Regions from separate parts of the Streptomyces sp. NPDC050315 genome, predicted to be linked through region 2. Evidence: riboswitches for the same ligand, from Rfam matches in the RefSeq annotation. Region 2 holds a riboswitch; the other holds the start of a gene.

What was found. A riboswitch is a leader RNA that binds a small molecule or an ion and turns the genes downstream of it on or off. The one in region 2 is predicted to bind cyclic di-AMP.
Region 1: linked by a shared signal. The riboswitch ahead of AB0I82_RS31880 (M23 family metallopeptidase) and the one ahead of AB0I82_RS27390 (transglycosylase family protein) in region 2 are both predicted to bind cyclic di-AMP.

What each region holds. Positions count from the first base shown of each region.
Region 1 is NZ_JBFAKN010000010.1:213,253-220,254, reverse strand. Features, by position in the region: gene AB0I82_RS31890 (pitrilysin family protein) at 1-938, shown strand, start outside; gene AB0I82_RS31885 (pitrilysin family protein) at 959-2,326, shown strand; cyclic di-AMP (ydaO/yuaA leader) riboswitch at 2,643-2,800, shown strand; gene AB0I82_RS31880 (M23 family metallopeptidase) at 2,813-3,646, shown strand; gene AB0I82_RS31875 (GntR family transcriptional regulator) at 3,894-4,592, shown strand; gene AB0I82_RS31870 (HPr family phosphocarrier protein) at 4,849-5,130, opposite strand; gene AB0I82_RS31865 (GNAT family N-acetyltransferase) at 5,378-7,002, shown strand, end outside.
Region 2 is NZ_JBFAKN010000007.1:430,478-437,479, reverse strand. Features, by position in the region: gene AB0I82_RS27410 (Ppx/GppA phosphatase family protein) at 1-155, opposite strand, end outside; gene AB0I82_RS27405 (DUF501 domain-containing protein) at 152-697, opposite strand; gene AB0I82_RS27400 (septum formation initiator family protein) at 741-1,193, opposite strand; gene eno (phosphopyruvate hydratase) at 1,242-2,522, opposite strand; gene AB0I82_RS27390 (transglycosylase family protein) at 2,818-3,489, opposite strand; cyclic di-AMP (ydaO/yuaA leader) riboswitch at 3,493-3,704, opposite strand; gene AB0I82_RS27385 (transglycosylase family protein) at 3,938-4,888, opposite strand; gene AB0I82_RS27380 (cytochrome P450) at 5,161-6,519, opposite strand; gene AB0I82_RS27375 (nucleoside triphosphate pyrophosphohydrolase) at 6,686-7,002, opposite strand, start outside.

The DNA of each region.
Region 1 (7,002 bases), on a different contig from region 2:
GGACCGCGTTCGAGAAGCTGACGGCGATGGCCTACCCGGAGGGCCACCCGTACCACCACACGCCCATCGGGTCCATGGCCGACCTGGACGCCGCCTCTCTGGAGGACGCGCGGAATTTCTTCCGCACGTACTACGCGCCCAACAACGCCGTGCTGTCCATCGTGGGCGACATCGACCCCGAGCAGACGCTCGCCTGGGTGGAGAAGTACTTCGGGTCCATCCCCGGCCACGACGGCAAGCAGCCGCCGCGGGACGGCTCGCTGCCCGAGATCATGGGCAAGGAACTGCGCGAGGTCGTGCACGAGGAGGTGCCCTCGCGGGCCCTGATGGCGGCGTACCGGCTGCCGCACGACGGCACCCGTGAGGCTGATGCCGCGGACGTCGCGTTGACGATCCTGGGTGGCGGCGAGTCCTCCCGGCTCTACAACCGCCTGGTACGCCGTGACCGCACCGCCGTCGCTGCGGGCTTCGGCCTGCTGCGCCTGGCGGGCGCGCCCTCGCTGGGCTGGCTGGACGCGAAGACCTCGGCCGGCGTGGAGGTGCCCGCCATCGAGCGCGCCGTCGACGAGGAGCTGAAGCGCTTCGCCGAGGAGGGCCCGACCGCCGAGGAGATGGAGCGCGCGCAGGCCCAGTTGGAGCGCGAGTGGCTGGACCGCCTGGAGACGGTCGCCGGGCGCGCGGACGAACTGGCCCGGTACGCGGTGCTGTTCGGCGACCCGCAGCTCGCGCTGAACGCCGTACAGCGCCTTCTGGACATCACCCCGGAGGAGGTCAAGGCGGTCGCCGCGGCCCGGCTGCGCCCCGACAACCGCGCGGTGCTCGTCTACGAGCCGACCCGGCCCGCCGAGGCCGCGGCCGCGGCCGCAGGGGAGCCGGAGGCCGCCGCTGCCGCCGTCCAGACCGAGACCGAGACGAAGACCGAGGAGGCGGCCCAGTGACCGACGCCGTGACCCCGACCATGACCTTCCACCCGCAGCCGCAGGCCGGGCAGCCGAAGCCGTGGGCGTTCCCGGCCCCGGTGCGCGGCGCGCTCGGCAACGGCCTGACGGTGCTGCGCGCCGACCGCCCGGGCCAGCAGCTGGTCGCCGTCGAGATCAACATCGTCGCGCCGCTGGACTCCGAGCCCGAGGGCCTGGACGGCGTCGCCACGATCATGGCGCGGGCGTTCTCCGAGGGCACCGACAAGCACGACGCCGAGGAGTTCGCCGCCGAGCTGGAGCGCTGCGGCGCCACGCTGGACGCGCACGCGGACCACCCCGGTATCCGCGTCTCCCTGGAGGTGTCGGCCTCCCGCCTCGTCAAGGCGCTCGGCCTGCTCGCCGACGCCCTGCGCGCCCCGGCCTTCCCGGACAGCGAGATCGAGCGCCTGGTGCGCAACCGTCTGGACGAGATCCCGCACGAGCTGGCCAACCCGGCCCGGCGCGCCGCGATGGCCCTCTCCAAGGAGCTGTTCCCGGCCACCTCCCGGATGTCCCGGCCGCGCCAGGGCACCGAGGAGACGGTGGCGCGCATCGACGCCGCCGCGGTCCGCGCCTTCTACGAGGCGCATGTACGCCCCGCCACGGCCACCGCCGTCGTCGTCGGCGACTTCGCCGGGGTGGACCTCGACGCGGCGCTGGAGGACACCCTCGGCGCCTGGACCGGCTCCGCCGCCGAGCCGGTGGCCGCCTCGCCCATCACCGCCGACGACAGGGGCCGCGTGGTCATCGTGGACCGCCCCGGCGCCGTCCAGACGCAGCTGCTGATCGGCCGCATCGGTGCCGACCGGCACGACCGCGTCTGGCCGGCCCAGGTGCTCGGCACGTACTGCCTGGGCGGCACGCTCACCTCCCGCCTGGACCGGGTGCTGCGCGAGGAGAAGGGCTACACCTACGGGGTGCGCGCCTTCGGGCAGGTACTGCGCTCCTCCGAGGACGGCACGGGCGCCGCGATGCTCGCCATAAGCGGTTCGGTCGACACGGAGTCCACGGGGCCGGCGCTGGAGGACCTCTGGAAGGTGCTGCGGACGCTGGCCGCCGAGGGCCTGACCGACGCCGAGCGCGACGTGGCGGTGCAGAACCTGGTCGGGGTGGCGCCGCTGAAGTACGAGACGGCCGCGGCCGTCGCCGGGACGCTGGCCGACCAGGTCGAGCAGCACCTCCCCGACGACTTCCAGGCGGAGCTGTACCGGCGGATGGCCGAGACCGGCACGGTCGAGGCGACCGCCGCCGCGGTCAGCGCCTTCCCGGTGGACCGGCTCGTCACGGTCCTGGTGGGCGACGCCGCGCAGATCGCGGAGCCGGTGCGGAAGCTGGGCATCGGCGAGGTGTCGGTCGTCACGGGCTGACGCGGAGCGGGCGGGGGCGGTTGCGGTGGTGAATCGGCCTGCGCGATACGGCGGAAGGCCGGGCCGGAACGCGCCGTACCGGTACCGTCACAGGCTGACTTGAACCGCACCAACACCGCTCACATAGCAGGACATAAAGGGTCCCGGGTCGCTAAAGCGGCCCGGGATCTTTGCTTTTGTCCGGAATGCTGTAGGCGGTTGCCTCCACCTCGTGTGGCGTCCGGCACAAACTCCCGATTCTGTTTGCTGATCGCGAGATGTCCCCTTTAGCGTCGGTCCGGCTGTTCGTCAGAAGTGCGCCGCGCCCGCGGCCGCCGGGCAGTCATCGCCGAGTCCCCGTACGGCGCGAGCCAGGGGAGCCGGGGACCCACATGTCCCCTTGGGGTGAATCGGCGTCCTCCCCGGAGGCCGCCGTAGGAGACCTTCCTGCTCCGAACCCGTCAGCTAACCCGGTAGGCGAGAAGGAAGGAAAGGAGTGCGCCGGTCATGGCGTTCACCCGTGCCACCGGCAAGCACCGCCGCCCCGGCCGTGCTGCCCGGACCACCCGCAACATCGCCGGCATAGCCGCCGCGACCGGCGTCGTCGTCTCCATCGCCTCCCCGGCGCTGGCCGCGAACGAGGACCCGGCCGCCACCGACACCGGCCTGACCCGCGCGATCGCCGAGACCGGTGACCGGGTCGCCGACAACATCGTCGCCCAGGCCGACGCGCAGGAGGAGGCCGCCGAGGTCGCCGCCGCCCGTGCGCAGGTCGAGGAAGCCGCCGTCAAGAGCGCCGAGGCCGCCAAGAAGCAGGCCCAGGAGGCCCAGCGCAAGGCCGCCGCCGAGGCCGCCGAGAAGAAGGCCGCCGCCAAGAAGAAGGCGACGGAGGAGCGCGCCTCGCGCTCCGACGCCCGCACCACCCTCAGCGCCAGTGGCTTCGTCGCGCCGATCGCCGGCAGCTACGTCTCCACGCCGTACAAGGCGTCCAGCGGCCTGTGGTCCTCCGGCAGCCACTCCGGCATCGACTTCCACGCCGCCTCCGGCACCGCTGTCCACGCCGTCGGCGCGGGCACCGTCGTCGAGGCCGGTTGGGGCGGCGCCTACGGCAACAACATCGTCCTGAAGATGGACGACGGCACCTACACCCAGTACGGCCACCTGTCGTCCATCGGCGTCTCGGTCGGCCAGAAGGTCTCCGCGAACCAGCAGATCGGACTGTCCGGCAGCACCGGTAACTCCACCGGCCCGCACCTGCACTTCGAGGCGCGCACCGGCCCGGACTACGGTTCGGACATCGACCCGGTCGCCTACCTGCGCTCGCACGGCGTCAGCGTCTGAGGCCCCGAGCCTCTGAGGAGCGCAGGAACGCTGCGCCTCTGTACCACCCGAAGCCCCGGCCCCCGGCCGGGGCTTCGGCGTCTCCGTATGCGCTCCCGTCCCCGGCTCCCCGGAACTCCCGCCCTTTGGCCAAAAAATATCCATGAATTCGTGACGGCCATCGGAAATGCCGGTCAGGTGTCATAGAGTCACGGAAAAGGCGCCGTCCGGACGGCGTTTCCAGCGGATTACGGCGGAGGCACCGACGATGCGAGGGAACATTTCGGCGCATGCGGTCTGCACGGCGATTCGCGACGACATCGTCTCCGGAACGTTCCCGCCCGGCTCCCGGCTGATCGAGGAACTGCTCGCGTCCCGGTACGGCGTCTCCCGCGTCCCCGTAAGAGAAGCGCTGCGCACACTGGAGTCCGAGGGCTTCGTCACCACGCGGCGGCACGCGGGCGCGTGCGTCGCCGAGCCGACCGAGCAGGAGGCCGCCGACCTCCTGGACATCCGCCTCCTCCTGGAGCCCCTCGGGGCCGCCCGCGCCGCGGCCCGCCGCTCGGCGGCCCACCTGAAGGTACTGCGCGGCCTGGTCCGCCTCGGCCGCGCGAGAGCCCGCCACGGCAACGCCGCCGACCTGCGGCAACTGGACGGCTGGTTCCACGAGACGCTCGCCCAGGCGTCCGGCAGCGCGAGCATGACGGCGCTGCTCACTCAGGTGCGCCGCAAGATCGACTGGGTGTACGCGATCGACCTGGACCACCCGTCGCCCGGCGAGGCGGACCGGTCCTGGCAGGAGCACGGCGCGATCGTGGACGCCGTGGCGCGCGGCGACGCCGAGCGCGCCCGCGCACTGACCGCCGCGCACGTGGAGCACGCGCTGCCCGCCCACCGGCTGCGCCGTCCCGCACCCGCGGTGAGGGAAGCGAAACCGTCCGTAAACACGGCGCGCGTACGGAATTAACACCGCTGCCGTATACAACTCCTGGGGAATTCCGTACCCCTGCTCCGCCGTGCCCGAATTCTTTTTAACCCGGGCCCGAATGTCTTTTGCGCCCAGTCCGGCCGACGCGCGGAATTCCCCGTTTTTCGTCCCGTACTCGACGGCTCCCCGCCCCGCCGCAATGCGAACGGCCCCGCCCGTGACCCGTAAGAGGTCACCGTGGCGGGGCCGTGACGGCGGAACCGGGCGGTGTGCGGCCGCCGGCCTGCCCGAAGGGTCAGACCGTCTCCGGGAGCTCCTCGAGGCCCTCGGAGACGAGCTTCGCCAGGCGGTCCAGCGCGGCGTCGGCGCCGTCGGCGTCCGAGGCCAGCACGATCTCCTCGCCACCCTGGGCGCCCAGGCCCAGGACCGCGAGCATCGAGGCGGCGTTGACGGGGTTGCCGTCGGCCTTGGCGATCGTGACCGGTACGCCGGAAGCGGTGGCCGCACGGACGAAGATCGAGGCGGGGCGGGCGTGCAGACCCTCGGCCCATCCGACATTGACGCGGCGCTCAGCCATGGTGTTGCCCTTCGAGTAGGGAAAGTTGTCTAGACCAGTCTCTCACGGGGGCACCGGTGGTCCGGTGTGCCCAGCCCCGTGAGGGCTCGGATCCTAGAAGTCCAAGCCTGCGTCACGCCCAGGCTGTACGCATGCTGAGACCAGGCCGCACACACCGTCCCGCTCCGGAGTACGTACGGTCGCATCCAGGGCGCTTCCGGGCACTTCGGTCCGCCCCCGGATACGCGCGCGGTCGTACGCTGTCCGCATGGAGACGCCGTCGGATGCCGCCGCCTACCCCGCCCACTGGGAAGCCGACGTGGTGCTGCGCGACGGCGGCACCGCCCGGATCCGCCCCATCACCCCGGACGACGCGCAGCGCCTGGTCTCCTTCTACGAGCAGGTCTCCGACGAGTCGAAGTACTACCGGTTCTTCGCGCCCTACCCCCGGCTCTCCGACCGCGACGTGCACCGCTTCACCCACCACGACTACGTGGACCGAGTGGGGCTCGCCGCCTTCGTGGGCGGCGAGATGATCGCCACCGTCCGGTACGACCGCATCAACGCCGACGGCCGGCCCGCCACCGGCCCCGACGCCGACCAGGCCGAGATCGCCTTCCTCGTACAGGACGCGCACCAGGGCCGCGGCGTCGCCTCCGCGCTCATGGAGCACGCCGCGGCCGTCGCCCGCGAGCGCGGCATCCGCCGCTTCGCCGCCGAGGTGCTGCCCGCCAACACCAAGATGATCAAGGTGTTCACGGACGCCGGGTACACCCAGAAGCGCACCTTCGAAGACGGCGTCGTCCGCCTCGAATTCGACCTGGAACCCACCGAGCAGTCCGTGGCCGTCATGCGCGGCCGCGAGCACCGCGCCGAGGCCCGCTCCGTACAGCGGCTGCTCGCCCCCGGATCGATCGCCGTCATCGGTACGGGGCGCGCCCCCGGAGGCGTCGGCCGCGCCGCCCTCCGGAACATCCTCGACTCCGGCTTCACCGGCCACACGTATGCGGTCAACCACGCCTTCCCCGAAGGCGGCAGCACGCTGGACCCGGAGGGCGTGCCGGCCCACCGCTCTCTCAGGGACATCCCCGGCCCCGTCGACCTGGCCGTCGTCGCCGTGCCCGCCGCGCACGTCCCCGATGTCGTGCGCGACTGCGGCGAACACGGCGTACAGGGGCTGGTCATCCTCACCTCCGGTTACGCGGAGGCCGGCCCCGAAGGACGCGAGAAGCAGCGCGCACTGCTGCGCCAGGCCCGCTCGTACGGCATGCGGCTGGTCGGCCCGAACGCCTTCGGGCTGATCAACACCGCGCCCGCCGTCCGCCTCAACGCCTCCCTCTCGCCCCGGCTGCCCGGCGCGGGCAGGGTCGGCCTCTTCACCCAGTCCGGCGCGATCGGCATCGGGCTGCTGGCCGCCCTCCAGGAGCGCGGCCCCGGAGACGGCGCGATCGCCGGCGTCTCCACCTTCGTGTCGGCCGGCAACCGCGCCGACGTCTCCGGCAACGACCTGCTCCAGTACTGGTATGAGGACCCCGACACCGACGTCGCGCTGCTCTACCTGGAGTCGATCGGCAACCCCCGCAAGTTCACCCGGCTCGCCCGCCGCACCGCCGCCGCCAAGCCCGTCGTGGTCGTCAAGGGTGCCCGGCACAGCGGCACCGTCCCGCTCGGCCACACCGTCCCCACCACCCGCGTCCCCGACGCCACCGTCTCCGCGCTCATGCGGCAGGCCGGCGTCATCCGGGTCGGCACGCTCACCGAACTGATCGACGCGGGGCTGCTGCTCGCCTCCCAGCCGCTGCCCGCCGGCCCCCGGGTGGCGATCCTCGGCAACTCCGAAGCGCTCGCCCTCCTCGCGTACGACGCGTGCCTTACTGAGGGGCTGCGCCCGCA
Region 2 (7,002 bases):
GGCGCCAGCCGCCCGGTACGGTCCACGCCCTGACCGAGCCGGACGATCTTCATCCGGCGGTCCAGGTCCTTCAGCTCCCCCGTCTCCGGGTCGGCGTCCGCCACCAGCAGGCGGATGGAGTTCGTACCGCAGTCGATGGCCGCGACCCGGGTCACTGGGCGTCTCCTTCTCCGTCACCGGCGCCGCACGGGCTCACGCACGGCCCCTTCTTCCACCACTCCGGCAGCATCGCGATGGCCTCGTCGCCCAGCGGATTGACGCCCGGCCCGGCCGCCAGCGAGTGGCCGACCAGCACATGCAGGCACTTCACCCGGTCCGGCATCCCGCCGGCGCTCGGGAAGCCCTGCAGCACCTCGATGGCGTCCCGCCGCCGGATGTAGTCCTCGTGCGCGGCGCGGTAGGCGGCGGCGAGCTCCGGGTCGGTCGCCAGTCGCTCGCTCATCTCCTTCATCACGCCGTTCGCCTCCAGCGTGCCGATCGCGGAGGCCGCGCGCGGGCACGTCAGGTAGTACAGCGTGGGGAAGGGCGTGCCGTCCTCCAGGCGCGGGGCCGTCTCGACCACGTCGGGGTTGCCACAGGGGCAGCGGTGCGCGATGGCGCGCAGGCCGCGCGGCGGGCGGCCCAGCTGCTCCCGGAACGCCGCGACGTCCGCGTCGGTGGGCTCGGTGGGCTCGGTCTGGGGAGGCGGCGTGTCCATGCAGGCTTCTCTTGTCGTCAGGGTTGAACGGTCGGCCGCCCCATCATCCCCCGGCGGCACCGCGGCGCGCGTCGGCGGAGTCCAGGCCGGACCAGATGGCTTCGTACCAGGGGCGCTGCACGGGACCCCGGCCGGCCCGCGGCCGGCCCGCGCCCGTGCCGTCCACGACGGTGTAGCCGGTCTCGCCCGGCATCACGTAGTGCAGGTGGCGGCGGGCCTGCTGGCGTACGTAGGCGGGGTCCTGCCAGCGCGCCTTCTCCTGGCGCAGCCGCTGCACCGCCTCCCGGGCCGTCTCGGCCTCACGGCGCTGCTCGGCGATGTCCGAGCGCTGCGAGACGTACGCCCTTATCGGATACGCGAGGGCCACGACCAGCGAGCACAGCACGAGCACGAGGAGCGCGGCGCGCCCGGTGAGCCGGCTGCGGCGGAACACGGTGGCCTCCCCTGGTGGCTGTGTACGCGGCGGCGGGTGACTGCGTACGTACGTCCCCGGCAACGGTACGGGACCGCTGCCGGGGACGTACGGAACTGAGACCTACTGGCGTCAGCCCTTGAAACGCGGGAAGGCGGAACGGCCCGCGTACACCGCCGCGTCGTCGAGGATCTCCTCGATGCGCAGCAGCTGGTTGTACTTGGCGACGCGCTCGGAGCGGGCCGGGGCGCCGGTCTTGATCTGGCCGCAGTTGGTGGCGACGGCCAGGTCGGCGATGGTGACGTCCTCGGTCTCGCCCGAGCGGTGCGACATCATGCACTTGAAGCCGTTGCGCTGGGCCAGCTCGACGGCGTCCAGGGTCTCGGTCAGCGAACCGATCTGGTTGACCTTGACCAGGAGGGCGTTGGCGGAGTTCTCCTCGATGCCGCGGGCCAGGCGCTCGGGGTTGGTGACGAACAGGTCGTCGCCCACGAGCTGCACCTTGGAGCCGAGCTTCTCGGTGATGACGTTCCAGCCGGCCCAGTCGTCCTCGAAGAGCGGGTCCTCGATGGAGACGAGCGGGTACGAGGCGACGAGCTCCTCGTAGTACTCGGTCATCTCGGCGGCCGAGCGGGACTTGCCCTCGAACTCGTACGCGCCGTCCTTGTAGAACTCGGAGGCGGCGACGTCGAGCGCCAGCGCGATGTCCTGGCCGGGGGTGTAGCCGGCCTCCTTGATGGCCTCGAGGATGAGGTCGAGGGCCTCACGGTTCGAGCCCAGGTTCGGGGCGAAGCCGCCCTCGTCGCCCAGGCCGGTGGCCAGGCCCTTGGCCTTCAGGACCTTCTTGAGGGTGTGGTAGACCTCGGCGCCCCAGCGCAGCGCCTCGGAGAAGGACTCCGCGCCGATCGGGGCGATCATGAACTCCTGGATGTCCACGTTGGAGTCGGCGTGCGAGCCGCCGTTCAGGATGTTCATCATCGGGACGGGCAGGACGTGCGCGTTCGGGCCACCGAGGTAGCGGAACAGCGGCAGGTCGCTGGCCTCGGACGCGGCGTGCGCGACGGCCAGGGAGACGCCCAGGATCGCGTTGGCGCCCAGGGAGCCCTTGTTGTCGGTGGCGTCCAGGTCGAACATCGCCTGGTCGATGAGGCGCTGCTCGGTGGCGTCGTAGCCGACCAGCTCGGGGCCGATCTGCTCGATGACGGCCAGCACGGCCTTCTCGACGCCCTTGCCGAGGTAACGGTTCGGGTCGCCGTCACGCAGCTCGATGGCCTCGAAGGCGCCGGTGGAGGCGCCCGACGGCACGGCCGCGCGGCCGGTGCTGCCGTCGTCGAGGCCGACCTCGACCTCGACCGTGGGGTTGCCTCGCGAGTCGAGGATCTCGCGAGCTACGACGACGTCGATCGACGGCACGTTGTCTCCTTCATGGGTGTCATCTGGAGTTCTGCAGCACGAGCCTAACGGCCCGCGGACCCTCCGCCTGCCCCTAGCCCCGTCTGTGAGACGAAAAAGGACCCAAAGGCCCGCAATACGGGAGGTAGCGTCCGGGATTCACGGCGGACGTAGGGGACAAAACGGTCCGTACGCATCTGAGCGGAGGGGCGCCCGGATGGCCACGGAAACGGGGAAGCCCCGCCCGGCGCGCTCGGGGGGACGCGCCTGGCGGGGCAGTCTCACGGGGTGGCGCTCACGCCGCCCTGAGGGCCGATCAGACGTTGAGCTTCTGGCCCGGGAAGATCAGGTCGGGGTTGCCGCCGACCGTCGACTTGTTGGCCTCGTAGACGGCCTTCCAGTTCTTGCCGTGCGCCTTGGCGATCTTGCCCAGGGTGTCGCCGGACTTCACGGTGTAGTTGCCGTGGCCGGTCACCGGCTTCGGGGCGGGCTGCTGCGGCGCCTCCTGCTTGGGGGCGGCCTGCTGCTGCGGGGCGGCCTGCTGCTTGGGCGCCTCCTGCTTCGGGGCGGCCTGCTGCTGAGCCTGGCCGGAGCCACCGGTGTTCACCTGCGCGGCCGGGCCACCGGCGGTCAGGCCGCCGGCACCGGCGCAGCCCCAGGCACCCGGGCCCTGCATGGCGAGCAGCTTCTCGGCGGTGGCGATCTGCTGGTCCTTGGTGGCCAGGTCGGCACGCGGCGCGTACTTGGTACCGCCCGCGGCGGCCCAGGAGGAGTTCGAGAACTGCAGGCCACCGTAGTAGCCGTTGCCGGTGTTGATCGACCAGTTGCCGCCGGACTCGCACTGGGCGACCTTGTCCCAGGTGGCGACCGAGGCGGCGTTGGCGGAACCGGCGGTCATCAGCGGGACGGCCACGGCGGCGCCGGCGACACCGGCGAGCGTGACGACGCGGACGGCCTTCGAGGGGCGGCGGTGCTTGCCCTTGAGCATGCTGTTCTTCCTCACCGACGCCTGCGAGGTGAGCTGTCGGGTTCGGGCTGTGAGTGGCCCGGCCGGATGCGCTGTCCGCACACCCGGCTTCACCCCAAGCCGCCGCCGCGTTTCCGCTGCGGTACGGCACTTACCTTGGTTCCCCCGCTCCTGCCTACGGCGCTTGCGCGACGGTTGTCCGACCGATCACCGGCAGGATTCGGCGAATGATCGGCGGGCTCGCTTGGTGCGAGCGGTGAAGAACGTAAACACACACCCCTCGGCGGTTCAAACCACCTTTTCGTAGGACAGTTTGCGGTTTTCGATCACCGGCGACATCTGTTTGCGCAGGTCGAACACGGTATGGAAAAGAACGGACAGGGCGGACGGAATACCTCGGGACGAGACCCATGTCTCACTTTCCCCAAATGAGGGCAACCATCGCGCACTTAGCGCGTGGGACGCTCCGTCACTGCCCGAGGTCGAGTCGCTGACCAGGCTGAATAAGGTCCGGATCAGCTCCGATGACACCCTCGTTGGCGTCATAGAGGCCGGTCCACCCCTCGGTCAGCCCGTACTCGGCCGCGATCGCGGAGAGGTTGTCGCCGGGCCGCACCGTGTACATGCCGTCGCGGTGCGCGTCACCGCCGCGCGAGGCGTGCCGACCCTCGGGGCGTCCGTCCTTGCCGTCGCCCTTGCTGTCGTCGGCGCCGCCACGGTGCCGGCCGGTACCGGGCGTGGAGGCGCCGCCGTCGGACGACGCGGGCGGCTCGGTGGCCTCCTCGGAGGGCTCCGTCGAGGGGCCGTCGGCGCTGGGCTGCTCGGAGGAGTCTCCGGAGGGGCTGCCGGAGGGGTCTTCCGTGGCGTCTTCGGAGGGCTGCGCATCGCCGGTGTCGGCGTCGGCGTCGCCGGACGGCGTGGCCGACGGCTCATCGGTGGCGCCGTCCGTCGCGTCATCCGTAGTGCCGTCCGTAGTGCCGTCGGACGGCTGGGTGTCGCCGGTGTCCGTGTCGCCTTCGAGGCCGGTGCCGATGCCGTCGTCCGAGGGCTCCGGCGCGGGCGTCTGCGTACTGCCCGGGTCCACGTCGGGTATCAGCCCGTCCAGATCGAGACCGGCGTTCACCGAGCAGCTCGGCCAGGCGTCCGGGCCGCGGTCGTTCAGGATCGACTCGGCGACCGCGATCTGCTGGGAGCGGCTGGCCAGGTCCGGGCGCTCGGCGTAGGACTCGCCGCCGTAGTCCTTCCACATCTCCAGGGTCAGCTGCAGCCCGCCGTAGAAGCCGTTGCCGGAGTTGGCGCTCCAGATGCCACCGCTCTCGCACAGCGCGACGCGGTCCCAGGTGGCGGTGTCGGCGGCCTGGGCACCGCCCGCGGTCAGCAGCGGCAGGGCCAGCCCGGCCCCCGTGACGGAGGCCGCCACCAGAAGGGCGGGGGCCTGACGGGGTCGGCGGTGTCTACCGGTGCCGGAGCGCATGCGACTGCCTTTCGAGAGGCTCTTGGTTGTCGCAGGCAAGGTAGCGGGGGCCCGCTCCGGTCTCAACCCGGTGTAGCCGAGATCACGCGAAGATCACGCTGCTGACGCCGGGTCAATCCTTCCCGGCCCCGGCGCCCTTGGCGCATTCCGGTACGTACGCGAATGCCCTTTCTGACGGGCCGTCGGGGACCGGCGCACACACTGCCCGAGACGTTGCGCTATGCGCCTTTTGGCACGTCGGACTGCGCGGTGTCCGAAGCTGCGGACGGCGTGATGTCCGGCGGTGTCTCCCGCGCTCCCTCCGGCGTGAATCCCACCGGCAGCGCCCGCAGCCCGCGCATGATCAGGCCACCGCGCCACCGCAGGTCATCGGGGTCGGCGGCCAGCCGGAGGTCGGGCAGCCGGGTCAGCAGGGTCGCCAGCGCCGTACGGCCTTCGAGGCGGGCGAGCGGCGCGCCCAGGCAGTAGTGGATACCGTGCCCGTAACCGAGGTGCTGGTTGTCGCGGCGCCCGAGGTCCAGCGTGTCCGGCGCGTCGAACCGCTCCGGGTCCCGGTCGGCGGCCGCCAGTACCACCAGTACCGGATCGCCCGCGGCGATCGACTGCCCGCCGATCGTCAGCTCCTGCGTCGCGAACCGCCAGGTCGCCAGCTCCACCGGCCCGTCGTAACGCAGCAGTTCCTCGATCCCGGTCGCGAGCAGCTCCTCGTCGCCCGCGGCCAGCGCGTCCTGCAGCCGCGCCCGCTGCTCCGGGTTGCGCAGCAGCGCGTACGTACCGTTCCCGATCAGGTTGACCGTCGTCTCGAACCCGGCGAAGAGCAGGATGAACGCCATCGCTGCCGCTTCGTTCTCGGTGAGGTGCTCGCCGTGGTCGGAGGCACGGATGAGGGCCGAGATCAGGTCCTCGTCCTCGGTCTCCTCGGCAGCGAGCGACTCGCGCTTGCGGTGGATCAGATCGGTCAGATACGCGCGCATCTTCTTCACGGACCGGGCGACCCCGCCGCGCGGCCCGCCGCCGTGCCGGATCATCATCCCGGCCCAGTCCCGGAAGTCGTCCTGGTCCTCGCGCGGCACGCCCAGCAGGTCGCAGATCGCGTAGATGGGGAGTGGGAAGGCGAACTCGTGGATGAGGTCGGCCTCGCCGCGCTCGGCGAAGCCGTCGATCAGCTGGTCGGTCAGCTCCTGTACGCGCGGTGCGAAGCGCGCCACCGTACGCGGCGTGAACGCCTTGGAGACGAGGCGGCGGAGCCGGGTGTGGTCGGGCGGGTCGATGTTGAGCAGGTGCGTCATCAGGTTGGCGCTGCGTTCCCCGGGGATGCCGACCTTGCCCTTGCCGTGCGCGGCCTCGCTGTGGTGCTGCGGATTCTTGGAGAGCCGCGGATCGGCCAGCGCCTCGCGCGCATCCGCGTACCGGGTGACCAGCCACGCCTCGACCCCGCTGGGCAGCGCGGTGCGGTGGACGGGCGCATGCTCGCGCAGCCAGGCGTACGCGGGATAGGGGTCGGCGGCGAACTCCCAGGTGAAGAGCTCGGGGCAGGCGGGAAGGGGGGCGGGGGCGGTGGGGGTCTGCTCGTGCACTCTTCGACGGTAACCGGTTATCCACAGGGGGCGGTTACTGTCGGTGGCGGGCTGTAGCTTTTGGGTAGTGCGGTGGAGGTGGGGGAGGGGCTTTCGCCGACTGCTTCCGCTTTCGCCGACCGACTCTCGGTGGATGGGGAGAGGGAGGGGCCCTGCCAGGAACGCGCTAGCCCGCCCCCTCCGCCGCCACAATCGCATCCCGGTACGTACGCGCCGCCGCCCGCAGCGCCGTCTCCGGGTCGGTGCCCTCCGCCTGGGCCCGTACGGCCAGCGCCAGCAGCTCGTACCCGATGCCCTCGCCCGCGACCGGCACGTCGAGCCCGGCCGTACGGGCCCGGGACGCCAGCTTCGCGGCCAGCGCCAGGGCCGGCTGCCCCAGCGGCACCCCCTCCGTCACCGACTCGCGCCCCTTCTCGACCGCCTTCGTCCGCAGCCAGTGCGCCCTGACGTCCTCCGGCGTCGCCGCCTCCTCGTCACCGAAGA